Bradyrhizobium diazoefficiens: one gene and its partner. The protein of the gene in region 1 interacts with the protein of each later gene in a pairwise test. Links are inferred from orthologs where the notes say so. Each region holds a gene or a part of one and is shown on either strand. Other genes may lie near its edges. The genes, in order: JJE66_RS02145 and ptsN.

The links.
Region 2: the proteins of JJE66_RS02145 (region 1) and ptsN interact in binary tests that used the Escherichia coli proteins (3 or more experiments, as listed by UniProt). The link is inferred for Bradyrhizobium diazoefficiens from one-to-one orthologs.

What each region holds. Positions count from the first base shown.
Region 1 is NZ_JAENXS010000001.1:454,303-468,872, forward strand. The notes cover bases 5,058-8,356. They hold JJE66_RS02145 (sensor histidine kinase KdpD), read right to left. Parts: upstream 7,982-8,356; coding sequence 5,258-7,981; downstream 5,058-5,257. Other genes in these bases: JJE66_RS02140 (response regulator), read right to left, coding at 5,058-5,261; JJE66_RS02150 (K(+)-transporting ATPase subunit C), read right to left, coding at 8,106-8,356. Outside these bases: treY (malto-oligosyltrehalose synthase), read left to right, coding at 1-105; JJE66_RS02120 (polyhydroxyalkanoic acid system family protein), read right to left, coding at 109-426; JJE66_RS02125 (DUF3309 family protein), read left to right, coding at 609-773; ligD (DNA ligase D), read right to left, coding at 901-3,561; JJE66_RS02135 (Ku protein), read left to right, coding at 3,678-4,562; more of JJE66_RS02140, read right to left, coding at 4,572-5,057; more of JJE66_RS02150, read right to left, coding at 8,357-8,711; potassium-transporting ATPase subunit KdpB, read right to left, coding at 8,772-10,886; potassium-transporting ATPase subunit KdpA, read right to left, coding at 10,920-12,623; JJE66_RS02165 (K(+)-transporting ATPase subunit F), read right to left, coding at 12,736-12,825; JJE66_RS02170 (hypothetical protein), read right to left, coding at 12,837-12,992; JJE66_RS02175 (hypothetical protein), read left to right, coding at 13,262-13,729; JJE66_RS02180 (hypothetical protein), read left to right, coding at 13,726-13,875; JJE66_RS38385 (hypothetical protein), read left to right, coding at 13,966-14,094; upp (uracil phosphoribosyltransferase), read left to right, coding at 14,255-14,570. UniProt on the Escherichia coli protein: Member of the two-component regulatory system KdpD/KdpE involved in the regulation of the kdp operon. KdpD may function as a membrane-associated protein kinase that phosphorylates KdpE in response to environmental signals.
Region 2 is NZ_JAENXS010000001.1:2,141,518-2,155,731, forward strand. The notes cover bases 7,650-10,592. They hold ptsN (PTS IIA-like nitrogen regulatory protein PtsN), read right to left. Parts: upstream 9,381-10,592; coding sequence 8,919-9,380; downstream 7,650-8,918. Other genes in these bases: JJE66_RS10065 (SDR family NAD(P)-dependent oxidoreductase), read right to left, coding at 7,650-7,930; JJE66_RS10070 (TetR/AcrR family transcriptional regulator), read left to right, coding at 8,211-8,849; hpf (ribosome hibernation-promoting factor, HPF/YfiA family), read right to left, coding at 9,676-10,275; rpoN (RNA polymerase factor sigma-54), read right to left, coding at 10,437-10,592. In the rest of the region: sn-glycerol-3-phosphate ABC transporter substrate-binding protein UgpB, read left to right, coding at 1-410; sn-glycerol-3-phosphate ABC transporter permease UgpA, read left to right, coding at 464-1,345; sn-glycerol-3-phosphate ABC transporter permease UgpE, read left to right, coding at 1,345-2,193; JJE66_RS10040 (sn-glycerol-3-phosphate import ATP-binding protein UgpC), read left to right, coding at 2,200-3,282; JJE66_RS10045 (Hsp20 family protein), read left to right, coding at 3,520-3,945; JJE66_RS10050 (DUF1150 domain-containing protein), read left to right, coding at 3,997-4,269; JJE66_RS10055 (AMP-binding protein), read right to left, coding at 4,364-5,902; JJE66_RS10060 (DUF5938 domain-containing protein), read right to left, coding at 5,960-7,090; more of JJE66_RS10065, read right to left, coding at 7,127-7,649; more of rpoN, read right to left, coding at 10,593-12,050; lptB (LPS export ABC transporter ATP-binding protein), read right to left, coding at 12,140-13,141; JJE66_RS10095 (LptA/OstA family protein), read right to left, coding at 13,362-14,114; LPS export ABC transporter periplasmic protein LptC, read right to left, coding at 14,120-14,214. UniProt on the Escherichia coli protein: Seems to have a role in regulating nitrogen assimilation.

The DNA of each region.
Region 1 (14,570 bases):
AACGAATTGCCGCTTGCGCAGGCTTTCCGTGATTTTCCTGCTGCGGTCATCGAGGCCCGCGCGGCCAGCGCCATCAGGCGCCCGCGGCGGCGCGCGGGTGCTTGACGCCTACTTTCCTTCGTCCTTGGTCAGCAGCAGCTGTCCGCGCTTGCGGATCGTCGCCTGTGCCATCTCGGCAAAGCGCTGCAACAGCCATGGCAGCACCACCTGAACCTTGACATGATCGTCGCCGACATCGACCTGTCCGCTTGCGATCTGCCCGAGCGCGCGGACGCGAAAAGCCAGAGTGTCGCCGCTCCAGCGCTCTTCCTCCACTTGCATCACGGGAATGCTGGCCGCCGCGCGGCCGAGCCCGGTCTTGAGCCGGCGCACCGCCTCCTCACGGCCGAGACGGTGCGGGATGGAAACGACAAGCGGTGCTGACATGGTCCTGCCCTGTTGTGGCTCATCCTCACATAGTCATTCCGGCCAGAGTGGCAAAGGTTCCATGCGCGTCGCGCCTGCGACCGGTGTTTCATCATCGGAACTTTAAAACCTGCGGCAAGTTGCCCTCGCTCAACGGGACAGGTGCAAACGACCCTTTCAACGAAGGGGTGGAGGAGATTGGCATGTCTATCGGTACGATCATTCTGATCATTTTGGTCATCGCGCTGCTCGGCGGCTTCAGCGGCATTGGGGGCGGCCCGTTCTACGGCACCGGCTATTATGGCGGCGGCGGCCTCGGGCTCGTCATCGTCATTCTGCTGATCCTGCTGCTGATGGGGCGGATCTAGCCAAGAGCAGGACTGCGGAGGGTGGTTAGCCACTTGACGTAACCCTCCTCTTTTGCTTCCGCGGAAACAGACAGTGGTGGATTACGCCAAGCGGACTGCGCTTCGCGCATCCGCAGGGCTAACCCACCTACTTCATTTTCCCCGCCAGCTTCTTGATCGACGCCTTGATCGATGCCGCCGCATCGTCATAGCCTTCCCAGGCTTTGGAGCGCGGCAGCAGGCCCGGCACGCTCCGCAGCGTGTAGCGCTTCGGATCGAGATCGCTCTTCACCTGCGCCCAGGTCAGCGGCATCGACACCGTGGCGCCCACGCGCGCACGCGGCGACAGCGGCGCCACCGCCGTCGACATGCGGTCATTGCGCAGATAGTCGAGGAAGATCTTCCCCTTGCGCAGTTTCTTCGACATGTTCAGCAGATAGCGCTCGGGATCATCGTCCGCCATCCACTGGCAGACGCCTTGCGCGAACGCCTTGGCCTCCTTCCAGCTCACCTTGTCGCGCGCGCCATGGAGCAGCGGCACCACCACGTGCAGGCCCTTGCCGCCGGTGGTCTTGCAGAAGCTGTCCATGCCGAGCTCAGTGAGTCGCTGCCGCATCTCCTTGGCGGCCTCGACGACGTTGGCGAAGTCGACCTCCGGCGCCGGGTCGAGATCGAACACCAGCCGGCCCGGCGTGTCATAGGCGTAAGGTGCGCAATTCCAGGGATGCAGCTCCACGCCGCCGATCTGCGCGACCGCTGCAAGTCCTTCGATACGATCGATCTGAAGGTAGGGCTTGCGATCTCCCGAGACCCGCGCGAGCTCCAGGAGGTTCGACGTTCCCTGCATGGCATGGCGCTGGAAGAAGCATTCGCCCTTGATGCCGTCGGGGGCACGGATCAGCGAGCATGGCCGGCCCTTGAGATGCACGATCATCCATTCGCCGACGGCTTCGAGATAGCGTGCAAGATCAAGCTTGCTAACGGGATCACCATTGCCGTCATCAGGCCAGAGCTCCTTGTCGGGCTTGGAGATGACGACGCCCATCACCTCCGCAGTGCCGGCCTTCGACGGCTTGGCGACCTTCCTCTTCGTACCCGGCTTGACGGACGGTTCCGCGAGTTCTGTATCAGCCGGCGTTTCCGCCTCGACCTCCTCGGCCGGCTTGTCCTGCCGCAGGCCCTTGAACGCAGCCTGGCGGATGTTGCCGTCGGCCGTGAAGCCGGCGAATTCAATTTCGGCGACGAGCTCGGGCTTCAGCCAATGCACCTCGCGGGTCTTCTTCGGCGCGTTCTTGCCGACGAAGGGGCTTTCCTTGGCCTCCACGGCTTTTAGCGCCGGCATGATACGCTTGACCTTGTCAGCGCCAAATCCGGTCCCGACCATCCCCACGAAGGCGAGATGGTCGTCGCGATGCACGCCGGCCATCAACGAGCGGAATTTACCATTGGTGGTCTTGTAGCCGCCGATCACCACCTCATGGCCGGCGCGGCACTTTGCCTTGGTCCAGCTCTCGGTGCGGCCGGAGCGATAGGGCGCATCAAGCTTCTTCGACACGATGCCTTCGAGCTCGAGCTTGCAGGCCGATTGCAGCACGGCGTCGCCACCGCTCTCGAAGTGCTCGACATAGCGGATCTGGCTCGTCTTCTGCTTGCGCGCCTCCAATAATTCTTTGAGACGCTCCTTGCGCTCGCCGAGCGGCAGGCGGCGATAGTCGAGTCCCTCGGCAAACAGCAGGTCGAAGGCAAAGAAGATCAAATCCTCGGTCTTGCCGTCCGACAACGCGGCCTGTAGTGAGGAAAAGTTTGGAGCGCCGTTATGGTCGAGCGCGACGATCTCGCCGTCGATCAGCACCTCCGGCAGCGCACTGGCCTCCTTTGCAATCGAAGCGAATTTGTCGGTCCAATCGAGGCCCTTGCGCGTCTTGAGCGTCGCTTCGCCGTCCTCCACGCGAAGCTGCACACGGTAGCCGTCGAACTTGATCTCGTGGCACCACCCATCGGCCGCGGGCGGCCGCTCGACCGACGTGCAGAGCTGCGGCGCCACGAAGTCCGGCATCTCCGAGACCTTCTTGGCCGTGGTCGCGGTCGTGGCCTTCTTTTTTCCGGTTTTGCTGATCTTCAACGCTGCGCGAGGCGCGGGTTTGACGGTCCGCCCCTTAGTTTCCTCGACACGGTTGGACTGCCAGACCGCATCGGCCTTGCCCTTGCCCTTCGCGAGCATGAACGGCTTTGGCGCGCGGCCCTTGCCGCCGGCAATCTGGTCCATGGCGCGGCCGGAGGCCACCGACTTGTCCTCCGCCAAGATATCCTCGCCCTCGCTGGCATATTCGTCGCGATGCTTGATCAGCAGCCAGTTGGTGCGCTTTTCGTCGCCGCGGTTACGCATGCGCACCAGCACCCAGCTTCCGTGCAGCTTGTCACCGTGGAGCGTGAACTTGAGATCGCCCTTCTTGAACCCGGCTTCCGGGTCATCGCACTCCCAGGTGCCGCGGTCCCACAGCATCACCGTGCCGCCGCCGTATTGGCCTTGCGGAATCGTGCCTTCGAAATCGCCATAGTCGAGCGGATGATCCTCGACCTCGACCGCCAGCCGCTTGTCGTGCGGATCGAGCGAGGGCCCTTTCGTCACGGCCCAGGACTTGAACACGCCCTCAAATTCGAGCCGAAGATCATAATGCAACCGGGTCGCATCGTGCTTCTGGATCACGAAGCGCCGCTGCTTCGAGGGCGCCACCGCGGTCTTGCCCGAGGGCTCGGGCGTCTTCTCAAAATCACGCTTCTTTCGGTAAGTGGAGAGTTTTTGCAGCACGACCGGTCCCGCTTCTCTTTCGGCATTCAGCCTATCACGGCGAAAGTCCCGCCCGGAACCAAAACCCTGTGGGACGGTTGGGGTTCCAAAACGCCTTGAAAACGCTGGAGAATGGAATGGCCCCGCGCGCCTATTGGAAGGGAACGTTGAAGCTCTCGCTGGTCAGTTGCCCGGTCGTGCTCTATCCCGCGACCACCGCGGCCGAGAAGACGCGGTTTCACATGATCAACCGCGAGACCGGCAACCGGCTCAAGCAGCAGATGGTGGATGCGGAGACCGGCGACATCGTCGAGAGCGATCAGAAGGGCCGCGGCTATGAGCTGCGCAAGGGCAAATATGTCGAGATCGAGCCGGAGGAGCTCGAGGCGGTCCAGATCGAGAGCAACCACACCATCGACATCGAGAGCTTCGTGCCACGCGAGGAGATCGACCAGCGCTATCTCAACCACCCCTATTACATCGCGCCGGACGGCAAGGCCGCGATCGACGCCTTTGCCGTGATCCGCGACGCCATGAAGGACGAGGGGCGCGTCGCGCTCGCCAAGATCGTGCTGACCAACCGCGAGCACATCATCGCGATCGAGCCGCTCGGCCAGGGCCTGCTCGGCACCACGCTGCGCTTTCCCTACGAGCTGCGCGACGAAGACCAGTTCTTCGACGACATCAAGAGCCCGAAGGTCACCAAGGACATGGTCGAACTCGCCGGTCACATCCTGCGCACCAAGGCGGCGCATTTTGATCCGAGCAAGTTCAAGGACGAGTACGAGACCGCGCTGAAAGCGCTGGTGAAGCGCAAGGCGAGCGGCAGGACAATCGAGTTGCCGGAGCCGGAGGAGCGGCCGAGCAACGTCGTCAGCCTGATGGATGCGCTGAAGCAGAGCCTGAAGGGGCGTGGCGGGAAGAAGCCGGCGGCGAAATCGCATGCACGCCGCGCGACGGGACGACGGCAAGCCGCAAAAAAGGCGCACCGATCGACGGCGCGGCACAGAAAGACGGGATGAAGAGCCCCGTCAATCTGCCGCCTTCAGCCGGTACCCGATCCCCGTCTCGGTCAGCACATATTGCGGCCGTTCCGGATCGGCCTCGATCTTCTGGCGGAGCTGGCGGACATAAACGCGCAGATATTGTGCGTCGGTCAGCTCGTCCCAGAGCTCCTTGAGCAGGAAGCGATGAGTCAGTACCTTGCCGGCGTGCTGCACCAGCACGCGCAACAGATCGTACTCCTTCGGCGACAGCTTTATGTCGCGTTCGGCGACCTTGACGATCCGGCGCACGAGATCGACCGAGAGATCGCCGGTGCGGAAGATCGGGCGCTCGCCCTGCACCTGAAGCTGATGCCGCAACGCGGCGCGCAGGCGCGCCAAGAGCTCGTCCATGCCGAACGGCTTTGTCAAATAATCGTCGGCGCCGAGATCCAGCGCCTGCACCTTGCCGGCCTCGTCGCCCCGGCTCGACAGCACCACGATCGGCACGCCCTCATTGCGGGCACGGATGGTGCGCAGCAGCTCATGGCCCTGGATGTCGGGGAGGCCGAGATCGAGAATGATCAGTGCGGGCTCCTCCGCGAGCTTTTCCAGCGCGGTCTTGCCATTCGACGCCTCCAATATCTCGTAGCCCTGCGTCGAAAGTCCCATTCGCAGCAATTTGCGGATCGGCGGCTCGTCATCGATGACAAGAACCTTGATCGGGGCAGCACTCATGCGGCGGTATCCAATGCGTGGGCCTGTGCCGGGACGGGCAGACGGACGGTGAGAACAGCACCGCTCCGGTCGCTGCGGTTGGCGGCCAAGATCGTACCCCCCATCGCCTCGACGAAGCCGCGGGAGATGGCGAGCCCGAGCCCGGTGCCAGGGCGGACACGATCCCCCTTCTGCGCGCGATAGAACTTGTCGAAGACGCTCTCGATCTCGTCGGGCGGAATGCCGTCGCCCTCGTCGGCAACCTGGAGCACCACCTGATCCCGTTCGCGCTGGCTCCTGATCGAGATCGTCGTCTCGGGCGGCGAATATTTCGCGGCGTTGTCGAGCAGGTTGAACAGCACCTGCTCGAACAGTACCGCATCGAGCTGAAGCATCGGCAGATCGGCAGCCAACACCAGTTCCACCTTGTGTCCGGCGAGGATCTTGGATGCCCGCCGCAGCGCGCTGCCGACGATCTCGCCGAGATCGTGCAACCCCGTGTTGGGCACGATGGCGCCGGACTCGAGCTTGGTCATGTCGAGCAGGTTGGCGATGAAGCGGTTGAGTCGCTCGGACTCGTCGATCACGGTCGCAAGCAGGTCGCGCTTCTCGGTGTCGGACAACGCGCCCGCGAGATCGCGCATTGTGGAGGCTGCACCCAATACCGAGGCAAGCGGCGTCTTCAAATCGTGCGAGATCGAGGTCAATAGCGCCGAGCGCAGCCGTTCCGATTCGACGGTGCGCTTGACGCGGTCCATGTCCTCGACCAGCAGCACGCGCTCGATCGCGAGTGCGCCCTGATCCACCAGTGCGTCTAACAGACGGCGCTGGTCGGGTGTCAGCAAGGGACCGGCGCGATCGTTGTCGATGCCGATGACGCCGATCGGTCCGCGGCCGGTGCGCATCGGCAGAAATAGCCGCTTGGCTCCCGGCAACGTGTCCGAGCCGCGGCCGGCAGGGCGATCGTTGCTCCAGGCCCAATTGGCCGCGGCAAGGTCGGCCTGATCCAATTCGTCCTCGGGCGGATAGCCCGACTTCACGATGAGCAGGCCCTCTTCGGACAGTAACAGCACCACGCGCACCTTCAACATCAGCGCGGTCTGGTAGGCCGTCGCCCACAAGACGTCGTCGAGCGTTCCCGTGCCGGCGAGCTTGCGGCTGAAGGCATAGAGCTGTTCGGTGGTCCTGATGCGACCGATCGCGGTATCGGCCTGGGTCCGCACACGCGCCGCGACGTTGGACACGATCATCGCGACCGCCATGAACAGAACGAAGGCCGCGATGTTGGTCGGATCAGCAATGGTGAAAGTATAGAGTGGCGGCATAAAGAAGAAATTGTAGCAGAGCGATGCCGCAACAGTGGCAAGCAGCGAAGGCCACAGGCCATAGCGGACCGCGACCGTTACCACCGCAGTCAGCAACACGAGATCGACGTTCTCGATGCCGAAGTAGGGCTGGATGAACTCGGCGGCGCCGAGCCCGATCAGCACGATGCCGAGAGCCTTCAGGTAGGACCGCGGGTCGAACGGCTCCGATTTGGCCGCCGTCTGCACCCCGGTTTTCGGCGCCGACTCGCCGGGCACATCTTCGCCGGGAATGACGTGAACGCTGATATTGCCGGCGCGGCGCACCAGATCATGCACGACGGAGCCGCGCGTCATCTCGAACCAGCGCGAGCGCGTCGACTTGCCGATCACGATCTGGGTGACGTTGTTGCCTTGCGCGAAATTGATGATGTCGTCGGCGATGCGCCGTCCGACGGCGGGAATGGTCAAGGCCTCGCCGCCCAGTGATTCGGCGAGCCGCAGCGTATCGGCGAGGCGGTCGCGCTCCTCGTCGGACAGTTGCAGGGATCGCCGCGTCTCGATCGAGATCGCGGTGAAAGGTGCATGCAGCCGGTCGGCCAGCCGTTTGGTGTAGCGCACAAGCCCGGCCGCGCGCGGATCCTCGCTGACGGAGACCAGAATACGCTCGCTGGCGGCCCAGGGGCCGGCGATCGCATTCGCCTGCATGTGATTGAGAAGCTGCTCGTCGACCCGCTCGGCCGTGCGTCGCAATGCAAGCTCGCGCAGCGCCGTGAGGTTGCCCGGCGAGAAATAGTGCTCCAGCGCCCGCTCGGCCTGCTTGGGGACGTAGACCTTGCCTTCCCTCAGCCGCTGGATCAGATCGTCAGGCGTGAGGTCGATCAGCTCGATCGCATCGGCGCGGTCGAACACCGAATCCGGCACCGTCTCGCGCACCCGCACATGGGTGATCTGGGCGACGACGTCGTTCAGGCTCTCGATGTGCTGGATGTTGACGGCGGTATAGACGTCGATGCCGTGGGAGAGCAGCTCCTCGACATCCAGATAGCGTTTGGGATGCCGGCTGCCGGTTGCGTTGGTGTGGGCGAGCTCGTCGACCAATGCGATCTTCGGCCGGCGCGCGATCACGGCGTCGAGGTCCATCTCCTCGACGACCTGATCGCGGTAATCGAGCTTCTTGCGCGGGATCACTTCCAGCCCCAGCACCAGCGCCTCGGTCTCGGCGCGGCCATGGGTCTCGACGAAGCCGACCACGACATCGATACCGGCCTTGCGCCTGGCATGGGCGCTCTGCAGCATCTCGTAGGTCTTGCCGACGCCGGGAGCGGCACCGACGAAGATCTTCAGCTTACCGCTTGCGCTCTCCTCCCGGCGCGCGGCATCCAGCAGCGCATCGGGCGACGGACGTTGTTCGGGATCGCGGCGCTCTCGGGCCATCAGGACGGCTTGTTCATCCGTTACGTTCTCCGCCTTTTACTTCGGCTCTCCCCGCAAGCGGGGAGAGGGAGAAGAAAGGCTGCGCCGAAGACTATAATCATCAGTGTGCCGCGAGCCTAGACCGCTACTTCGTGGTTGCACGATCCAGTGCGAGGTTCAGCGCAAGAACGTTAACCTTGGGTTCGCCAAGCAGGCCGAGCGTGCGGCCCTGAGTGTTGGAGGCAACGAGCTGCCTGAGCTGGTCTTCCGATACATTGCGCGCCTTCGCAACGCGCGGCACCTGGAATTGCGCCGCTTCCGGGGAAATGTCGGGGTCGAGACCGCTGGCCGAGGTCGTGACCAGATCGACCGGAACGGCAGTGTTCGGGTTCTCGGCTTTCAGCTGATCCACGTCGTCCTTCAGCCGGTCGGCCAGTGCCTTGCTGGTCGGGCCAAGATTGGAGCCGCCCGAATTGGCGGCGTTGTAGGGCGCCGACACCGTCTTGGTCGAATCATTCGGGTCCGGCGCCAGCGTCGCCGAGGGGCGGCCGTGGAAATATTTGTCCTCCTTGAACTCCTGCCCGATCAGAGCGGAGCCGACCACCTTACCGTCCTTCTCGATCAGGCTGCCTTGCGCCATTGCGGGGAAGATCGCACCGGCAATGCCGGTCATGGCGAGCGGATAGGCCAGGCCGGTGATGGCGGTGAGCAACAGCAAGAGGACGATGGCGGGGCGGATTTCTCTGAGCATGTTGGGTCTCCTATGTCTTCGTCGAAGCCCGGGGCGCGCTGCGCGCTCCGGCGACGACGATCAAGCCAGGTGCAAGGCAACGACCACGAGATCGATCGCCTTGATGCCGATGAAGGGAATGATGATGCCGCCGAGGCCATAGATCAGCAGGTTGCGGCGAAGCAGCGCGCCGGCGCCGACGGCGCGATAGGCGACGCCCTTCAGTGCCAGCGGGATCAACCCGATGATGACAAGCGCGTTGAAGATGATCGCCGACAGGATGGCGCTCTGCGGGCTCGACAGGTGCATGACATTGAGCACGTTCAGCTGCGGGTAGAACGCCAAAAACATCGCCGGGATGATCGCAAAGTATTTTGCGACGTCGTTGGCGATCGAGAAGGTCGTCAGCGCACCGCGCGTCATCAACAGCTGCTTGCCGATCTCGACCACTTCGATCAGCTTGGTCGGGTTGGAGTCGAGGTCGACCATGTTGCCGGCTTCGCGCGCGGCCTGCGTGCCGGTGTTCATGGCGACGCCGACGTCGGCCTGCGCGAGCGCGGGCGCATCGTTGGTACCGTCGCCGCACATGGCGACCAGCTTGCCCTTGGCCTGCTCGTCGCGGATCAGCGTGAGCTTGTCCTCGGGCGTTGCCTGCGCCAGGAAATCATCGACGCCGGCTTCCGCTGCGATCGCAGCCGCCGTCATCGGGTTGTCGCCGGTGATCATGACGGTGCGGATGCCCATGCGGCGCAGCTCAGCGAAACGCTCGCGGATGCCGCCCTTGACGATATCCTTGAGCTGGATGACGCCGAGCAGCTTGCCGTCCCTGGCAACCGCGAGCGGCGTGCCGCCGGCCTTGGCGATCTCGTCCGCGATGGTCTGGACCTCGCGGCCCATATCCGAAAGTGCCGCAGGCTGGATGGCGCGCGCCGTGTTGCCGGACGCCACGGTCAGCAACGCTCCGCCACCGACATAGTTGAACATCGCATCGACCGCGCCCTTGCGCACCGACGAGCCGCCGGCATCGACGCCGCTCATGCGGGTCTGCGCCGTGAACGGGATGAAGGTCGCGCCCAGCTCGGCCATGTCACGGCCGCGAATACCGTATTTCTCCTTGGCCAGCACGACGATGGAGCGGCCTTCCGGCGTCTCGTCGGCAAGCGAAGCGAGCTGGGCGGCGTCTGCAAGCTCCTGCTCGCTGACGCCACGCACTGGACGGAACGCGGTCGCCTGACGGTTGCCGAGCGTGATCGTTCCGGTCTTGTCGAGCAGCAGCGTGTCGACGTCGCCAGCGGCTTCCACCGCACGGCCGGACATCGCCAGCACGTTGAAGCGGACCAGACGGTCCATGCCGGCGATGCCGATCGCCGAGAGCAGCGCGCCGATCGTGGTCGGGATCAGCGTCACGAACAGCGCGACCAGCACGATCACCGAGATCGAGCCGCCGGCATAGGCGGCATAGCTCGGAATGGTGACGGTGGCGAACACGAAGATGATGGTGAGGCCGGCGAGCAGGATGTTCAGCGCGATCTCGTTCGGCGTTTTCGCCCGCTCGGCGCCCTCGACCAGCTTGATCATGCGATCGATGAAGGTCGAGCCTTGCGCGGCCGCGATGCGGACGCGGATCCAGTCGGACAGCACCTGGGTGCCGCCGGTCACCGCCGAGCGGTCGCCACCGGACTCGCGGATCACGGGGGCGGACTCACCGGTGATGGCGGCCTCGTTGACGGACGCGACGCCCTCGATCACCTCGCCATCGGAGGGGATGGTCTCGCCCGCCTCGACCAGCACGATGTCACCGACCTTCAGGCTGGTGCCCGGCACCAGCTTGAAGTCCTGGCCCGCACCTGTCAGGAGCTTGGCCTGGCTCTCGGTGCGGGTCTTGCGCAGCGAATCAGCCTGAGCCTTGCCGCGCCCTTCGGCAACGGCTTCGGCGAAGTTGGCGAACAGCACCGTGAACCAGAGCCAGAGGATGATCTGGAAGGTGAAGGCGAGATTCCCACCGCCAGAAGCGAGGTCACGCAGGAAGATCACCGTGGTGAGCGCGGCCACGATCTCGACCACGAACATCACGGGGTTCTTGATCATCAGCCGCGGATCGAGCTTGGTGAACGACGCGCGGATCGCGGGGACGACGATCTTGGGATCGAGCATCGCCGACACTGAAGCGCGTTTTTGCAGTTTCATGGTATCCATGGAGGTCACTCCAAACAATCAGAAGGCTGTTGGTCAGAACACTTGGCCCGCGTTCATCGCGAGATGCTCGACGATCGGGCCGAGCGCGAGCGCCGGGAAGAAAGTGAGACCGCCGATGATCAGGATCACGCCGACGACGAGACCGACGAACAATCCGCCGGTGGTCGGGAACGTGCCTGCCGACGGCGGAATGGATTTCTTGGCGGCCAGCGAGCCCGCGATCGCCATGGCCGGGATGATCATGAAGAAGCGGCCGACGAACATCGCGCTGGCGAGCGTGAGATTGTAGAAGAAGGTATTGCCGGTGAGGCCCGCGAAGGCCGAGCCGTTGTTGCCGGTAGCCGATGTGTAGGCGTAGAGCACTTCCGTGAAGCCGTGCGGGCCGGCATTCGCCATCGAGGCGACGGCGGGCGGATAAACCACGCCGACCGCGGTCCAGCCGAGATACATCAGCGGCAGCACCAGGATCGCGAGCATCGCCATCTTGACCTCGCGCGCCTCGATCTTCTTGCCGACATATTCCGGCGTGCGGCCGACCATCAGGCCCGCCACGAAGATCGCGAGCACGACGAACAGCAACATGCCGTAGAGACCGGCGCCAACGCCGCCGATGATGATCTCGCCGAGCTGCATGTTGATCAGCGGGATCATGCCGCCGAGGGCAGTAAAGCTGTCATGCATGGCATTGACCGCACCGCAGGAGGCGGCCGTGGTGATCACGGCGAACAGCGAGGATGCGACGATGCCGAAGCGGACCTCCTTGCCCTCCATGTTGCCGCCGGTCAGGCCGAGCGCCTGGAGCGTCGAGGTGCCATTGGCTTCCGCCCAATAGGTGACGGCCACGCCTGCGACGAACAGCACGCCCATCACGGCGAGGATCGCCCAGCCCTGGCGCTGATTGCCGACCATGCGACCGAACACGTTGGTCAGCGCGGCGCCCAGCGTGAAGATCGAGATCATCTGAACGAAGTTCGACAGCGCGGTCGGGTTCTCAAAGGGATGCGCAGCATTGGCGTTGAAGAAGCCGCCACCATTGGTACCCAGCATCTTGATCGCGACCTGCGACGCCACCGGGCCGACCGCGATGGTTTGCTTGGCGCCTTCGAGCGTCGTGGCCTGGACATAATCCCCGAGCGTCTGCGGCATACCCTGCGAGACCAGGAACAGACAGTAGACGACGCAGATCGGCAACAACACGTAGAGCGTGCAACGGGTGACGTCGACCCAGAAATTGCCGACCGTGCGCATCGAGGCACGCGAGAAGCCGCGGATCAAGGCCACCGCGAGCGCGATGCCGGTCGCCGCCGACAGGAAATTCTGGTGCGTCAGGCCCAGCATTTGCACGAGATAGGAGATCGTGCTCTCGCCGCCGTAGTTCTGCCAGTTGGTGTTGGTGATGAAGGAGATCGCGGTGTTGAAGGAGAGGTCCTCGGCAATCGCGCCCTGCCCGGCCGGATTGAACGGCAGCACGGCCTGCAATCGCATCACGCCGTAGATGGTCAGGAAGCCGCCGACATGAAACAGCAGCATGGCGACCGTATAGGTCAGCCAGTGCTGCTCGCGCTTTTCGTCAACGCCGGAGAACCAGTAGATGCCGGCTTCGATCGGGCGCAGCACAGGCGAGAGAACCGTCCGCTCGCCGTTGAATACACGCGTCATGTACCAGCCGAGCGGCTTGGCCAGCGCGACGACAATGGCGCAATAAAGAATGATCTGGAGCCAACCGATCACAGTCATGGCATTAACCCCTTAGGCTCGGTGTCCGCCGCAGCATCGGCAGGAGCACCGCCAGCAAGCCCGCGACGAGCACGGCATCCGGCAGCAGCGATTTTAGAAGCAGCAGCACCGGTCAGAACCGCTCGGGCCGCAGCAGCGCATAGGTGAGGTAGACCAGGAGGCCGAACGAGACGGCGCCGGCGAGCGCGTAATCGAAAATCATGATCCGCTCCGTCACAGCTGTTCGCAGGCATAGGCGTAGCCGATCGCAAGGACGAAGAAGGCGAAGCCCAGCGCCAGCATCAGAATGTCCATCATGGCAATGCTCCTCGTTGCGCCCAGATGTTCGGCGCAACCGTTGACGTGGTTCCGGCAGGCAATGGCGGACAAGAAACGAAACGCATTTCGGCGCCATCAGCCGGAACTTTTGACCGTGCTGAAGTGCCACCCTGGGCATAGGTTTTCGAGATGAGGGCTATGGCGACGTTATAGGAATCCCATAGGGCTGCCGGCTCGCAATGCGTCGCCCTCCCCGGGGCCTGCCCCACACTTATGAAATCCTTATATCTCGCGGCCTTCCCCCATCTCGCTTTCAAATGTCCTCCCAGCCATCCTGAAAAGGCCGGCCGACTGACCGACGCCAATTTCAGGAGGCTGACATGACCGCCGCTCTCCGCCCCCACGATCTACCCTCGCTTGGCGACCGTTTGCGCAATGCGCAGGTGATGACGCGCCCGCTCATGCGCGAGGTCATCGACAACGCCTGCCGGCGCATCCCGTCGCTCGGCCGGAGCGAGCGAACGGCTCGCCTCGTGCACCTGATCGATGCGGGGGCCTGGACCGATGCTGCGCTAGCGCTCATGGAGCTCGAGCTGCCGCTGTGGCAGGTCCGACGCATCGCTTATGACGAGGGCGAATGGCATTGCGCGCTCTCGCGTGAGCGCGAACTGCCGGATTGGCTGGAGGCCGCTGTCGAGGAATGCCATGGCGACCTCGCGATCGCGCTGCTCTCGGCTTTCGTAGAGGTTCGCGCACTCACCGCGGAAGCGTCGCGGCCGAGCGTTCCCAACCTGCGTCCCGCCACGGATCCGCTCTACGAGCCGGCCGCCTGCGAGAATTTCAGGTGATCGCCAACCGCCAGAGCGCGCCGGCGCTGGTGTTTCCCGCCGAGACCTTCGAGCTCGACATCGAGAACCGCGGCAATCCTCTGATCGCGCTGGCAGCGCAAGTCGGGCGGTTAGTTGCACGCCTTGCCGCGAGGTTACCGACATGATCGAGCTCAAGATCGCCATGCTGCTCGCGTTGGTGGGTACGCTGCTGCTCGGCCTGCGCGTCACGGCAGCGCCCGGCTCGGATGGCTAGCGTGCAGCTCTTCAAGGGATATCTCGAGCACGCGGTTACAACGGCCATCCTGACCATGACGCTGAGCCTGGTCTGGGGTGCGGTCCTGACGATCGTGATCACGCTCGCGGCGCGCGGCCTCGGCGTCTAGGGCTTCTCAGACAGCGATCGACCGCGAATTGACCATGGCTGCCTACGAGGCAAGCAACCGGGCGCGAACGGCGGTTGCGATGCCCGGGGTAGGCGTCCCATCTTGCGGAAAACGCCCGGCCGATCTGGCGCAGTTTCGCGGAACCGTGTAGATCGATTTCATGAGCACAAGCAGCGTCAACGTCGTCGCCCACCCCTTGGTCCAGCACAAGCTTTCCCTGATGCGGGAGAAGGATCGCTCGACCAAGAGCTTTCGCGAGATCCTGAACGAGATCGGGATGCTGCTCGGCTACGAGGTGACGCGCGACCTGCCGCTGGAGCTGGTCGAGATCGAGACGCCGATCTCGCCGATGCAGGCGCCGAAGATCGCCGGCAAGAAGCTCACGCTGGCGCCGATCCTGCGTGCTGGCGTCGGCTTCCTCGACGGCATGCTGGCGCTGATGCCTTCGGCCCGCATCGCCCATATCGGGCTCTACC
Region 2 (14,214 bases), 1.7 Mb from region 1 along the record:
CGATCATCGGCGGCGCTTCGCTCTGGGTCATGGGCGGCAAGTCGGCCGAGGAGTACAAGGGCGTTGCAAAATTCCTGACCTTCCTCTCGGACACCGATCGCCAAGTCTACATCCACAAGGCGTCGGGCTATCTGCCGATCACCAAGGCGGCCTATGAGAAGGCCAAGGCCGAGGGCTTCTACAAGGATCAGCCCTATCTCGAGACCCCGCTGCTCGAGCTGACCAACAAGGAGCCGACCGAGAATTCGCGCGGTCTGCGGCTCGGCAACATGGTTCAGCTGCGTGACGTCTGGTCGGAAGAGATCGAGCAGGCGCTGGCCGGCAAGAAGACCGCCAAGCAGGCGCTGGATGCCGCCGTCGAGCGCGGCAATATCATGCTGCGTCAGTTCGAAAAGACCGCCGTAAAGTAAGGCGAAGGCGCCGGCAGGCCGCACCACGAGCGGCCTGCCGGCGCCACCCCATCATGCAAAAGCAAGCCATTTTCCAATCAAAGCTATTGCCCTACGCGCTGGTTGCCCCGCAGCTCGCGATCGTCCTGATTTTCTTTTATTGGCCGGCCCTGCAGGCGGTGATCCAGTCCTTCCTGCTCCAGGACGCCTTCGGTCTGTCGTCGAGCTTCGTCTGGTTCGACAATTACATCGAGCTGTTCAAGGACGCTGCTTATTTCGAGGCGATCGTCCGAACCTTCTTCTTCTCGTTCGCGATCGCGGTGTCGTCGCTGTCCTTTGCGCTGCTGCTCGCCGTGATGGCCGACAAGCCGCTGCGCGGCTCGATGCTCTATCGCACGCTGCTGATCTGGCCCTATGCGGTCGCGCCGCCCGTCGTCGGCGTGCTCTGGATCTTCATGCTGCATCCCTCGCTCGGCGTGCTCGCGCGTTACCTGCGGAATATGGGCGTCGACTGGAATCCGCTGCTCGATGGCAACCAGGCCGCAACACTGATCATCCTCGCCGCCGCCTGGAAGCAGATCTCCTATAATTTCCTGTTCTTCCTCGCCGGCCTGCAGGCCATCCCGAAGAGCGTGTTCGAGGCCGCCGCGATCGACGGCGCGCGCCCGATGCGGCGGTTCTGGACCGTGACCTTCCCGCTGCTGTCGCCGACCATCTTCTTCCTGCTGGTCGTCAACATCGTCTACGCCTTCTTCGACACCTTCGGCATCATCGACACCATGACCCGTGGCGGGCCGGGGACGTCGACAGTGACGCTGGTCTACAAGGTCTATTCCGACGGCCTGCTCGGCGGCAATCTCGGCAGCTCGGCAGCGCAGTCGGTGATCCTGATGGTCATGGTCATCGTGCTCACCGGAATCCAGTTCCGCTTCGTCGAACGCAAGGTGACCTACTGATGGTCGAAGACGAGGGCTTCCGGCGCTACGTCGCCCATTTCATCCTCTGGATCGGGATCGCGATCGTCGCGTTCCCCGTCTACATCGCCATCGTCGCCTCGACCCAGGACAACGCGCTGATCGCGAACGGGCAGATGTCGCTGTTGCCGGGCGGGCATTTCTTCGAGGTCTATTACCAGACCATTTTCGTCGGCACGAGCGGATCGACCCGCGAGCCGGTCTACAACATGATGCTCAATTCGCTGGTGATGGCGCTGTTGATCGCGGTCGGCAAGATCGCGATCTCGATCATCTCGGCCTATGGCATCGTGTATTTCCGCTTTCCGTTCCGGATGCCGATCTTCTGGATCATCTTCATCACCTTGATGCTGCCGGTCGAGGTCCGCATCTATCCGACCTACAAGATCGTCGCCGATCTGCACATGCTCGACAGCTATGCGGGCCTCGCGCTGCCGCTGATCGCGTCAGCCACCGCGACGCTGCTGTTCCGGCAATTCTTCATGACCGTACCGGATGAGCTATTGGAGGCCTCGCGCATCGACGGTGCCGGTCCCCTGCGCTTCTTCTGGGACACGCTGCTGCCGCTGTCGCGCACCAACATGGCCGCGCTGTTCGTGATCCTCTTCATCCTCGGCTGGAATCAATATCTCTGGCCGCTGCTGATCACCACCCGCGACGACATGCAGACCATCCAGGTCGGCATCCGCAAGATGATCACCACCACCGACGCGCTGACCGAATGGCCGGTGGTGATGGCGACCGCCGTGCTGGCCATGCTGCCGCCAGTGTTCGTCGTCGTCGCCATGCAGAAATTGTTCGTGCGCGGCCTGGTCGAGGCCGAGAAGTAGAGAGCTATGGCCAACGTCACCCTGCGCAACGTCCGCAAGACCTACACCGGCGGCTTCGAAGCCATCAAGGGCGTCAACGTCGATGTCGGCGACGGTCAGTTCTGCGTGCTGGTCGGACCAAGCGGCTGCGGAAAGTCGACGCTGCTCCGCATGGTCGCGGGGCTTGAGACCGTCACCGGCGGCGAGATCGACATCGGCGGCCGGATCGTCAATCAGGTCGAGCCCGCCGATCGCGACATCGCGATGGTGTTCCAGAACTACGCGCTCTATCCGCATATGAGCGTCTTCAACAACATGGCCTACGGCCTGCGCAACCGCGGCATGAAGGAAGCCGAGGTCAAGACCCGCGTCGAGGAAGCCGCCCGCGTGCTCGAGCTCGCACCAATGCTGGAGCGCAAGCCACGCCAGCTCTCCGGCGGCCAGCGCCAGCGCGTCGCCATGGGCCGCGCCATCGTGCGCCAGCCAAAAGTGTTCCTGTTCGACGAGCCGCTCTCCAATCTCGATGCAAAACTGCGCATCGCGATGCGCGTCGAGATCCGCAAATTGCAGCGCCGGCTCAACACGACGTCGATCTACGTCACCCACGACCAGCTGGAAGCAATGACGCTCGCCGACATTCTCGTCGTGATGAATGGCGGCCAGGTCGAGCAGGTCGGCAATCCCCTTGCCATCTACGAGAAGCCGGCGACGACCTTCGTCGCCTCCTTCATCGGGGCACCGCCGATGAATCTGATGTCGATCCGTGCGGACGAGATCAAGTCGCAGCTCGGCAGCGCCGGCGATGCCGGCATCCTCGGCATCCGCCCGGAGGATTTCGTCATCACCGACCAGACGCCGGCCGGCGGCGTTGCGCTGCCACTGACCGTCGAGGCAATCGAGCGCGTCGGCGCCGAAACCTTCGTCTACGGCTCGCGGGCTCAGGACGAGCAGCGCATCGCCGCCAATCCCGGCGAACTGCCCCCTGGCGAAGTCATCGTCCGCATTCCCGGTTCCGAGGCGCCGCCGATCGGCCAAAAAATCCGGGTCGCGGCGGTACGCCAAAAGCTGCATTTGTTCAGCGGCGATGGACGGACACGGATCGAAGTCTGACGCTTTCGGAACCAGCCGGTCAAAACGGGAAAACAACCCCATGCACAGTAGCCCGGGGGCTGTTTTCATTGGGATAAATCGCCCGACAGATTCGTCATGACCGCCGCGGCAGCGGCGAATCCACAGCCCTCGGCTACGTCCTTGAACCCGCACGGGGATATGACCATATTGCTGACCAAGGGGTGCCGCTTCCGGGCCCTGAAATGTCAAAGTCGCTTCGAGAGGACTTTGTAAACTATGTCTCGTGTTCCCACGCTTTCCAGTCCGTTCCTTCTGGGCTTCGACGAGATCGAGCGCGTGCTCGACCGCGTCGTCAAAGGCGCCGACGGCTACCCTCCCTACAATATCGAGAGGTGCAGCGGATCGGACGGCCAGCCCGAGCGCCTGCGCATCACGCTGGCGGTCGCCGGATTCACCCGCGACCAACTCGATGTAACCATTGAGGAAAACCAGCTCGTCATTCGCGGGCGGCAGCAGGACGACAAGACCCGGCAATACATCCATCGCGGCATCGCCGCGCGCCACTTCCAGCGCACCTTCGTGCTGGCAGAGGGGATGCTGGTGTTGGGTGCGGATCTGAAGAACGGGCTGTTGTCGGTCGATCTTGCCCGGCCTGAACCGGAGAGGATCGTTAAGACAATCGCTATCAATGAGCACGAATAATGGAACGAGTAGCGGACTCGACCGCTTAGTTTCTGTGAAGGAGTCGAGACCATGAGTGAAGGTCACGTTGCGTTCGAATATGAAGCCAAGGCCGTCTCGCCCGAGACGCTGGCAACCCTCGGCGAAGGTCACATCGCCTATGTGAAACAGATCCGCTCCGAGGATGTGCCCGGCCTGTTTCCCGAAGCGCCGAAGATTGCGCCCGGCCTCAAGCTTTTCGCGCTCCATTCCGCCGACGGCACGCCGATCATGCTGACCGACAGCCGCGAAGCCGCGGTCGCGAATGCCTGGAGCAACGAGCTGCAAGCGGTGAGCGTGCACTGACACGCGCTTAGCGCGACATCTGCGAATTCAAATGCGCGGGCGTGTTTCGATCGAGGCACGCCCGCGTTTTCTTTGAGCGCTTGGCAGGCGTATGCTAGTCGTCTGAGCGATCTGCCAGCCGCGCACGGATATCCGGCTTCAGCACCTTGCCCACCTTGGAGCGCGGCAGATCATCCCAGACTTCGATCTGCTTCGGCGTCTTGACGCTGCCGATTCGCTGCTTGACGAAGGCCGCGAGCGCCGTCACATCGACGCTCTGGTCGGCGCGGGGCTGGACCACGGCGACGATCCGCTCACCCCATTTCTCGTCCGCCAGCCCGATCACGGCGCAATCCTGCACCGCCTCATGCGCCCGCAGCGCGTTCTCGACCTCGATCGAGTAGACGTTGAACCCGCCGGTGATGATCATGTCCTTGGCGCGATCGACGATATAGAGGTAGCCGTCCTCGTCGATGTAGCCGACGTCGCCGGTATGGTGCCAGCCATGCGCGGAGGCCTCCGCCGTGGCCTCTGGATTTTTGTAATAGCCCTCCATCACCAGCGAACCGCGGACCACGATCTCACCGCGTGCGCCGGTCGGCAGCAAATTACCGTCGCCATCCATGATGCCGGCCTGCACCAGCGGGCTGATCCGCCCGGCCGAGGCGAGACGCTCCATCGCGATCGTGCCGTCGGCATTGTAATGCTCGTCCGGCGCCATCATCGAGATCATCATCGGCGCCTCGGTCTGACCGAACAACTGCGCCATCGGCCCGATACGCTGGAGCGCCTCGGCAAGCCGCGTGGCCGAGATCGGCGCCGCGCCGTACCAGAAGCATTGCAGCGACCCGAGCTTCGCGGGGTCGAGCTTCGGATGATCGAGCAGCATGTAGATCACGGTCGGCGGCAGGAAGGTGTGCGTGACGCGATAGCGCTCAATCAAATCGAGAAATTGAGCGATGTCGGGGTGATGCATGATCACGATGCGGCCGCCGAGCGCCATGATCGGGAAACACAGCACGCCGGCCGCGTGGGTCAGCGGCGCAAGCGCGAGATAGATCGGACGGCCCTTGAAGGGATAGCCCATCAGCGTGAGTGCCGTCATGGCCTCGATGTTGCGGCCCGACAGCATGACCCCCTTCGGCTTGCCGGTGGTGCCGCCGGTGCCGGGAATCATCGCGAGATCGTCGACCGTCTCGCGTTGATAGCGGTCGCCGGCAAGGCCGGCGAGCCAGCTGTCGAACGAGGGCGCGAAGGGTAACTCTGCATCGAGGCAGACGAGGGCGCGCAGCTTTGGCAGCTCTGCACGCACCGCCTCGACCATCGCCGCGAAGCTTGAATGAAACAGCAGCAGGCTGCAGTCGAATTGGTCGAGGATGATCTGATTTTCGGCCGCCTCGTTGCGCGGATTGATCGGGCACCAGACCGAGCCCGCGCGGGAAATGCCGAACACGCAAGCAAACGCGACCGGATCGTTGCCGGAAAGGATTGCGACCTTCTCGCCGGCACCAATGCCCGATCGCGCAAGGCCGCGCGCGACGCGGTAGCTCAGCGACTGCACTTCGCGATAGCTGAGATCGCGTCCATCCATGGTGAGGCATAACGCGTCGGGGCCGAGCGAGGCACCTTTGTCGAGGTAATCGATGAAGCGCATGATCAACACCCGAAGCGGCAGCGGGTGACGCGGAGGACCGCGCCACCCATGATTTACCTAATCGTGCACAGTCAGAATCGGTTTGCTGACGAGCCCGAAGCTGCGCAATTGACCGAGCAACTCGTGGTGGCCGAACGCCTGGCAGCCGGAGGCGAAGCCGACGCGCTTTGGTGGCTGCTGCAGCAGGTGCGCGGCGGCATAGGCCTGCAGCAGGCCGGTCTGCTTGTAGTTGCTGTTGCCGTTGATGACGCAGTGCGCGCGCCCTAATGGACCGGAGGCATGCACCGAATCCATCGACTTGTTGACGCGCGGATTCTCGCGCGGTGGCATGGTGTTCATCACACCGGCCGCAGTCTGCGCCAACGCGGCGTAGCGATCGTCGGGATTCATGTCCTTTGTCGCCTCCAGCGCGGCAGCGACGATCTGCGGCACGCCCAGCATCAGCGCGCGGTTGAACACGCCACCCAGCACCTTCACGTTGGCGACGCGCGGATCGCGCTTGAACCACACCGGATGCGAAGTGCCGCCCCAGGGCAGCGCCAGCGCCAATTCGTGCTGCCCGGGGATGGCGAGGTTGGTGAGGCCGGCATCGGGCTGATGCTCGACGTATTTGTTCTGCTCCAGGTAGTAGGCCTTGGCCATCGCGGCGTTGACCAGGATGGTCTGTGTCGAGGCGATGGTCGGGCTCCCGCCCCAGAACACGGCGATATCAAGCGTATCGAGGCCGGGCGTCTCCAGGCACAGCTGCGCGGCGATCTCGCCGGTGGTGTACATCTGCGCGATGCCCGGCGCTAACAGCAGGCCGGCATTGGCGAACTTCGTTCCCCACTCCTGCTCGAGCGTGATCAGCCAGTCCTGCTCGCCGGTGGTGTCGGTGTAGTGGCATCTGGAAGCCCAACAGGCCTGCACCACCTCACCGCCGAACTTGGCGAAGGGGCCGACTGTGTTGAGCACCACTGAGGCACCGTTGAACAACTCTGTCAGCGCGCTCACGGTGTGCGGTACTTCCACCACCTCGTAGTCGGCGGTCTCGATACCGGCCACGTTCGCCTTCATTGCAGCGTTGAGCTTCTCGGCGCTACGGCCGGCGGCGATGAAGGGGATGTTGTACTCACGCAGATATTCACAGACCAGCCGGCCAGTATAGCCGGAAGCGCCATAGACGATGACGGGCTTCTTCGCACTCATTGCGTTCCTCCGAAACGTTCGTTGCCGGGTTCTTTGCTACATGCCCATGCCACCATCGACCGGCAGTCCGATGCCGGTGATGAAGCGCGACTCGTTCGAGCACAGGAACACCGCGGCATCGCCAATGTCCGTGACCTCGGCGAGACGGCCGAGCGGGGTTTGCTCCACCACCGAGCCGACCGCGGCGTTGACGTCAGGCGCGAGCCCGACCTTGACGATGTCGTTGGCGAGCTGCATGCCCATATCGGTCGGGATCAGGCCGGGATAGATGCAGTTCACGCGCACGCCGAAACCGAGCTTGCCGGCTTCCATCGCTCCGACTCGCGTCATGCGGTCGACCGCGGATTTGGTGCCCGAATAGACCGCGATGCCGGGAAAAGCGATCGTTGCCGCAACCGAGGCGATGTTGACGACGGCGCCACCCTTGCCAGCCGGCCCGGCCGGGCGCATCGCACGGAAGGCGTGCTTCATGCCGAGCACGGTGCCGACGATATTGACGTCGCACATCCGCCGCGCGTCCTCAGCCTTGACCTCGGAGATAAGCGACGTGATCTCGATGCCGGCATTGTTGATCAGAATGTCGTAGCCGCCGAGGGTTGCGATGGTCTTGGCAACAGCACGCTCCCATTGAGCGTCGTCGGTGACGTCGAGCTGGACGAAGCCCGTCGCGACGTCTTCCTTTGCGATAGCGGCTGCGCTGGCACGGCCGGTCTCCTCCAGAATGTCGGCGATCATGATCGAGGCGCCGGCACGCGCCAATGCTTGCGCGATGGCCGCGCCGATTCCTCTAGCACCGCCGGTGACCAGGGCTTTCCTGCCTGCAAGGCTCTTTCCACTCATGACGCACTCCTCCGTTGCTGGTGATTGATTCGTGCTGCGCCGATGGGCGCGCGCCAGATCGGTGGGCGCAGGCCTTTTGGCCGCACCCAGCGAAGCGTTCCTCCATGATCGGACGTCTTGACGAGTGTCCAAATTCTTGGTGCGAACCTCCGCCAAAAACTTGACACTTGTCAAGAACGAATTTGACAGTTGTCAAAGGAGGTGGTTGTGAGGGGGTGGAGCTATTCCGCGGTCGACGCGGTATAAGTCCTTGAAAGAACGGGACTGAGGAAAGGACGAGATGGCGCGGCAGGTGACGGGAGCGGCCCGGCGTGTGGCTGATGCGGCCGAGGTGCTGCGCGACGAGAAGTTCAACGCCCGACGCGTTGAGCTTGCCGAGGCCGCACTCGAAACGCTTGGAGAGCTCGGCTTCGCACGCACCAGCCTGCGTGAAATCGCGCAGAACTCGGCGTTCACGCACGGCGTGTTCCACTATTATTTCAGCGACAAGCTCGATCTGATCTGCTGCTGCGTCCGCCACTACAAGGCGAAGTGCGTGACGCGATATGACGATGTCGTCGCGACCGCAACGAGCCGCGACGAATTGACGGAGGGTTTCCTCGCCAAGCTCGCAGCAACGCTGCAGAACGAAGCCCGCATGCACCGCCTTTGGTACGACCTGCGCTCGCAGGCGATGTTCGAGGCCGCGTTTCGCAAGGATGTCCTTGAGATCGACAAGAGCCTGGAGGCGATGATCTGGCGCATCACCTCCCGCTTTGCCGAACTCGGCGGCAAGCGGCCGGCGGCATCGCCAGCCGCGCTTTATGCCCTGTTCGACGGTCTATTCCAGAGTGCGCTGCTCAAGCAGCTCGCGGGTGACAAGACGGCGATTCCCGAACTGCTCGACGAAGTCCGGCGCCTGCTGCCGACGGTCTGCTGAGGCGCACGAGCGGCGCCCACCAAGGCGTGGCCAAAAATTTCTGTCCGGGAATGGCCGCAATGCGAGCCGTTATGCCGCCGTCGCCGGCGGCAGGGCGAGCACGGAATAGATCGCCTGGGCATCGCGCGAGGCGCGGAGTTTTTTGGCGATGTCCTGGTCGCGCAGCAGGCGGGCGATGCGGGCGAGGGCCTTGAGATGATCGGCGCCGGCGCCTTCGGGAGCGAGCAGCAGGAACACCAGATCGACCGGCTGGCCGTCCATCGCCTCGAAATCGATCGGGCGATCGAGCCGGGCGAACAGGCCGAAGATCTTTTCCAGCTTGGGCAGCTTGCCATGGGGAATGGCGACGCCGTAACCGACCGCGGTGGTGCCGAGCTTCTCACGCTGGAGCAGCACCTCGAACACCGCGCGCTCGTTCTGGCCGGTCAGCTCGGCGGCCTTGGCCGCGAGTTCCTGGAGCGCCTGCTTCTTGCTGTTGACCTTCAATGCCGGAAGTATCGCCTCGGGCGCGACCAGATCGGTAATCGGCATGGAAGTGTTCCGAGGTGAATTAAACCGTCAGGTTCCGAATTGGCCGGCTCGATCAATCGAGCCCGGCCGGAGTCAAGAAGATGAAGCAGGAAGCGGACTTAGCCAAAGTTCGGCAAGTCCAGATGTGGGGCGCTTCTACTCCAACGCAATCCCGGTGCCAACTCCCGCGTGCGGCTTTGCCACCGTCATTGTTAAGGGCTGTGGTTGATACGGGGTCACCGTTTTCCGGGGCTGGATTTCTTGTTTTGACGCGTTTTCTTGACGCGAACCGGCATACACTTCGCCCGAAAACGCTCTAACCGCCCGATTTGGCGCCGGGCGGGTCGATCCAGCCGACATTGCCGTCGGCCCGGCGGTAGATGATGTTCACCCGGCCCGAGGAACCATGCTGGAATACCAGGCAGGGTGCCCCGCTGAGATCCAGTTCCATGACGGCTTCGCTGACCGACAGCTGCTTCAGCGACGTCGTTGCCTCAGCGATGATCACGGGGCTGTAGCCGGTGACCTCGTCCTCGTCGTCGCCCTCGCCGGGGGCTTCCAGCACGTAGCTGGTGGCGTCGAGCGCGGCCAGCGCCGCGGAGGCGACGTGGGCCTTGCGCGCCGAGCGGTCCTTGAGCCGGCTCTTGTAGCGCTTGAGGCGCTTCTCGATCATCACGAGCGCCTGGTCGGCGCTGGCATAGGCGTCCTGCGCGTTCGAATCGGCTTCGAGCGTGATTCCCGAATCGAGATGCAGCGCACAGTCGGTGCGGAATCCGAAGCCGTCCTTGGAGAGCGTGATGTGGCCGGAATAATTGCCGTCGAAATATTTACGGAGGACCTCTTCGGTCCGGTCGGAAACACGGCCGCGCAGGGCCTCTCCGACGCTGACGCTCTTGCCCGAAATGCGGAGAGTCATGTGAACCTCGCTTGGTTAGGTTCTTGGCTGCGCATGATCTCCCGCAAACGCGTGCCGCGTTTGTCGGGAGGGAAAACCGTTGCAGATTTTTCCGGATCATGCGCGCGCATGGATCGGCCTCGATGGGGAGATGAGAGTAGCGCGATTTCGCGCCAGCGCAATCAGGCCGGCTCGGTGTTGCGGGAGCGATCGGACATTGCGGTAGCAAGGACGTTACCAAGAGCGCTCTGCTTGTCGCGGCGGCGTTGCACCGAGGACGGAATGCGCATGGCTTCGCGGTACTTCGCGACCGTGCGGCGGGCAATATCAATGCCCGAGGCGCGCAAGCGTTCCACGATGGTGTCGTCCGACAGGATCGCGGCAGGCGCTTCCGAATCGATCAGCTGCTTGATGTGGTGACGCACCGCTTCCGCCGAATGCGCCTCGCCGCCGTCGGCCGAGGCGATCGACGCCGTGAAGAAATATTTCAACTCGAATGTGCCGCGATTTGTCGCCATGTATTTGTTGGCGGTGACGCGCGACACCGTGGATTCATGCATCTGGATGGCGTCGGCGACGGCCTTCAGATTCAGCGGCCTCAAATGCGCCACGCCATGGGTGAAGAAGCCGTCCTGCTGGCGCACGATCTCGGTTGCGACCTTCAGGATGGTACGGGCGCGCTGGTCGAGCGCGCGCACCAGCCAGGTCGCGTTCTGCAGCGCATCGGTGAAATACGACTTGTCGCCGTCCTTGCCGATCTTCTTCGAGAGCTGGGAATAATAGGTCTGGTTGACCAGCACGCGCGGCAAGGTGTCGCTGTTGAGCTCGACATGCCAGCCACCATCCGGACCCGGGCGGACATAGACGTCCGGCACCATGGTCTGAAGTCGCGCCGAGCCGAACTTCATGCCGGGCTTGGGGTTGAGCCGGCGGATCTCGCCGATCATATCGGCGATGTCCTCGTCGTCGACGCCGCAGACCTTGCGAAGGCCTGCAATGTCGCGCTTGGCGAGGAGATCGAGATGCTCGACGAGGGCCTGCATCGCCGGATCGTAACGATCGAGCTCGCGGAGCTGGATTGCGAGGCATTCGCTCAGATTACGTGCGCAGACGCCGGGCGGGTCGAATTTTTGCAGCACGGCAAGAACGTGATCGACGTCGGCTTGCGTTGCGCCAAGCCGCTCGGCGGCTTGTCCGAGATCGGGCGGCAGATAGCCGGCTTCGTCGACGAGGTCGATCAGGTACTGCCCGATCATGCGCTGCGCCGCGCCGGTGAAGGCGACCGATAGCTGCTCGGCAAGATGGTCGCCGAGCGTGGTTTCCGCGGCGACGAAGGCTTCGAGATTGTAGTCCTCGTCACCGGAGGCGCCGCCGCCCCATTCCGTGTAGGTGGTCGGCGCCGCATCCTGGGCGTTGCGCGCAGCCGCCTCGGCCGGCTCCTCGGAGAAGACGTTGTCCAGGCCCGTGTCCAGGGTCTGCTCGATCTCGGCGCGGGTGCCGAGATCCTTGCTCATCCATTCTTCCTGGCCGGGCTCGAAGGCCTCGCCCGGGCCGCCGCCCGGTTCGTCATTGTGGCCGCCGTCGGAATCGTTGAACTGGCCGGCCTCGGCCGGGGCTTCGCCCGCGGGGGCCTCGTCATTGGCCCGCTCCAGGAGGGGATTACGCTCGAGTTCCTCTTCCACGAAGGTCGTGAGATCGAGATTGGACAATTGCAGCAGCTTGATCGCCTGCATCAACTGCGGCGTCATCACCAGCGACTGCGATTGCCGGAACTCTAATCTCTGCGTAAGCGCCATCTAACAAGAACCGTTCTCAAAATTGGTCCGATTCTTGCTTATCTTAGTCCTGCCCCGATGTACACGCCTTGACGAAACCGAAAAAAGGGCTAGAGGCGGAATTCCTCGCCAAGGTAAAGCCGGCGAACGTCGGGATCCGCGACGATCTCGTCCGGGCTCCCCTCGGTCAGGATTTCACCGGCATAGACGATATAGGCACGGTCGGTCAGGCCGAGCGTCTCGCGGACATTGTGGTCGGTGATCAGCACGCCGATGCCGCGATTGGTGAGATGGCGGACGAGGTCCTGAATGTCGCCGACCGCGATCGGATCGATGCCCGCGAAGGGCTCGTCGAGCAGCATGTAGTTCGGACGCGTCGCCAGCGCGCGCGCGATCTCGACGCGGCGGCGCTCGCCGCCGGACAGCGCGATCGACGGCGATTTCCGCAGGCGCGTGATGTTGAATTCGTCGAGCAGGGAGTCGAGCTGCTGCTCGCGCTTCTTGCGCGAGGGCTCGACCACTTCGAGCACGGCACGGATGTTCTGCTCGACGGTGAGGCCGCGGAAGATCGAGGCCTCCTGCGGCAGATAGCCGATGCCGAGCCGCGCGCGCTGATACATCGGCAGCTTGGTGACGTCGTGACCATCGAGCTCGATCGCGCCGCGATCGGCCTTGATCAGGCCGGTGATCATGTAGAACACGGTGGTCTTGCCGGCGCCGTTCGGGCCGAGCAGGCCGACGGCTTCGCCGCGGCGCACATAGATGCTGACGCCGCGAACGACCTGGCGGCTGCCAAAACTCTTTTCCACGCTATGCACAGCCAGGAAGCCCGGCCGCCGCAGCAGCTGCGGTCCGCCCGCGCCGTTCGGTCTGGCTTTGGCAGCGGCTTTGGGTGGCTGAGGACCCGCCGGGCGCGACCGCGGCGGGGCCTCGACGCCGTACGGGTCGGAGGCCTGCATCGGCTGGTCACGGGCAATTGGCGGCGCGTCCCGGACCGGGTTCGCCACCAGGCCGCCGACGCTGTCACCGAGTGCAGTGATGTCCTGACGCGCAAATCCTGGCCGGCCACGCTTGGCGGGGCGCCGACGGAACATGCTGAAGAGATCGACCATCCCCGCCTTCTAGCCTTTCACGGTCACCTGCACGGTGACCTGCACGGTGCTCGCCGGCCTCAGGATTCGCCGACGCAGCATGATTGAAGGGATATCTCATGCCCAGTGAAACACGCCCGAAAAGCGGCGGACCCCGCTTCGAAAGCCCTGCCCGCTAGATACAGTCTCGCCCGGCAAGCTTCAACCTCGGATCGGGAGCATTCGCATTAAGCTATTGAGTTTACTTCTGTTTACCTGAACCAGGCAATTGCAAGGGCGGAGCCGCCGTGCCAGGGGCGACCGGCGTCCCGCATTTGCCGTTGGCGCCGCCCTGGGTCTGGATGAACAGCCCCTGGACGCCCTTGCCGCTATCGGATTCCACCCGGGAGACGCCGGTGGTCATGTCGACCATGAGGCGGTCGCCGCGCAGCACGTTCTGGCACTGGGTCAGAACCACCTGCCCCCCCGCTCCGCCGAGCATGGTGATGAGATTGGTCTTGGTGTCGAAAACAGCGGTCTCGCCTGTGACCACCTGGTCCTTCTGGGTAACGACGACATTGCCGCGGGCTTCCAGCCGCTTGATCGAGGAGGCGCCGCCCGGTCCCGGCGTCGCCGACTGCATCGGCGCCGCCGCCTTCGCGCCTTTGGCTGGAGGCGCCTGCGGCGCGGCTTGCTTGTCGCTGCTCGATTCGTAGAACACCACCAGCGTCTTCGAGGTCATGGTGGTGTCGCCCTGGACGACCTTCACGTTGCTCTTCGCATCGCCGGAGAAGGTCGCCTCCTTTTTCTTGTCGCGCATCTCGAGCGAGGCGGCCTCGATCTGGATCGGTTGGTCGCGGTTCTGCGAAAATCCCTGCATCGCATTCGGCACGCCCTGCGCCACACCTTGCGCAAACGCCGACGCCGTTGTGACTAGCGTGAGCCCCACAACGAGCGAAGCCGCGCGGAGGATGGCGCACCATTTGCTATCGCTGTGCGGAAAAAAATGAGCCATGAAAATCACTTTGAGTTCGCAGACTTGTTCTTTGATTTCGTCGGCGGCGGCGGTGGTGCAGGCTGCTCGACCGGCGCGGGCGTCGCGTCATCCGTGCTAA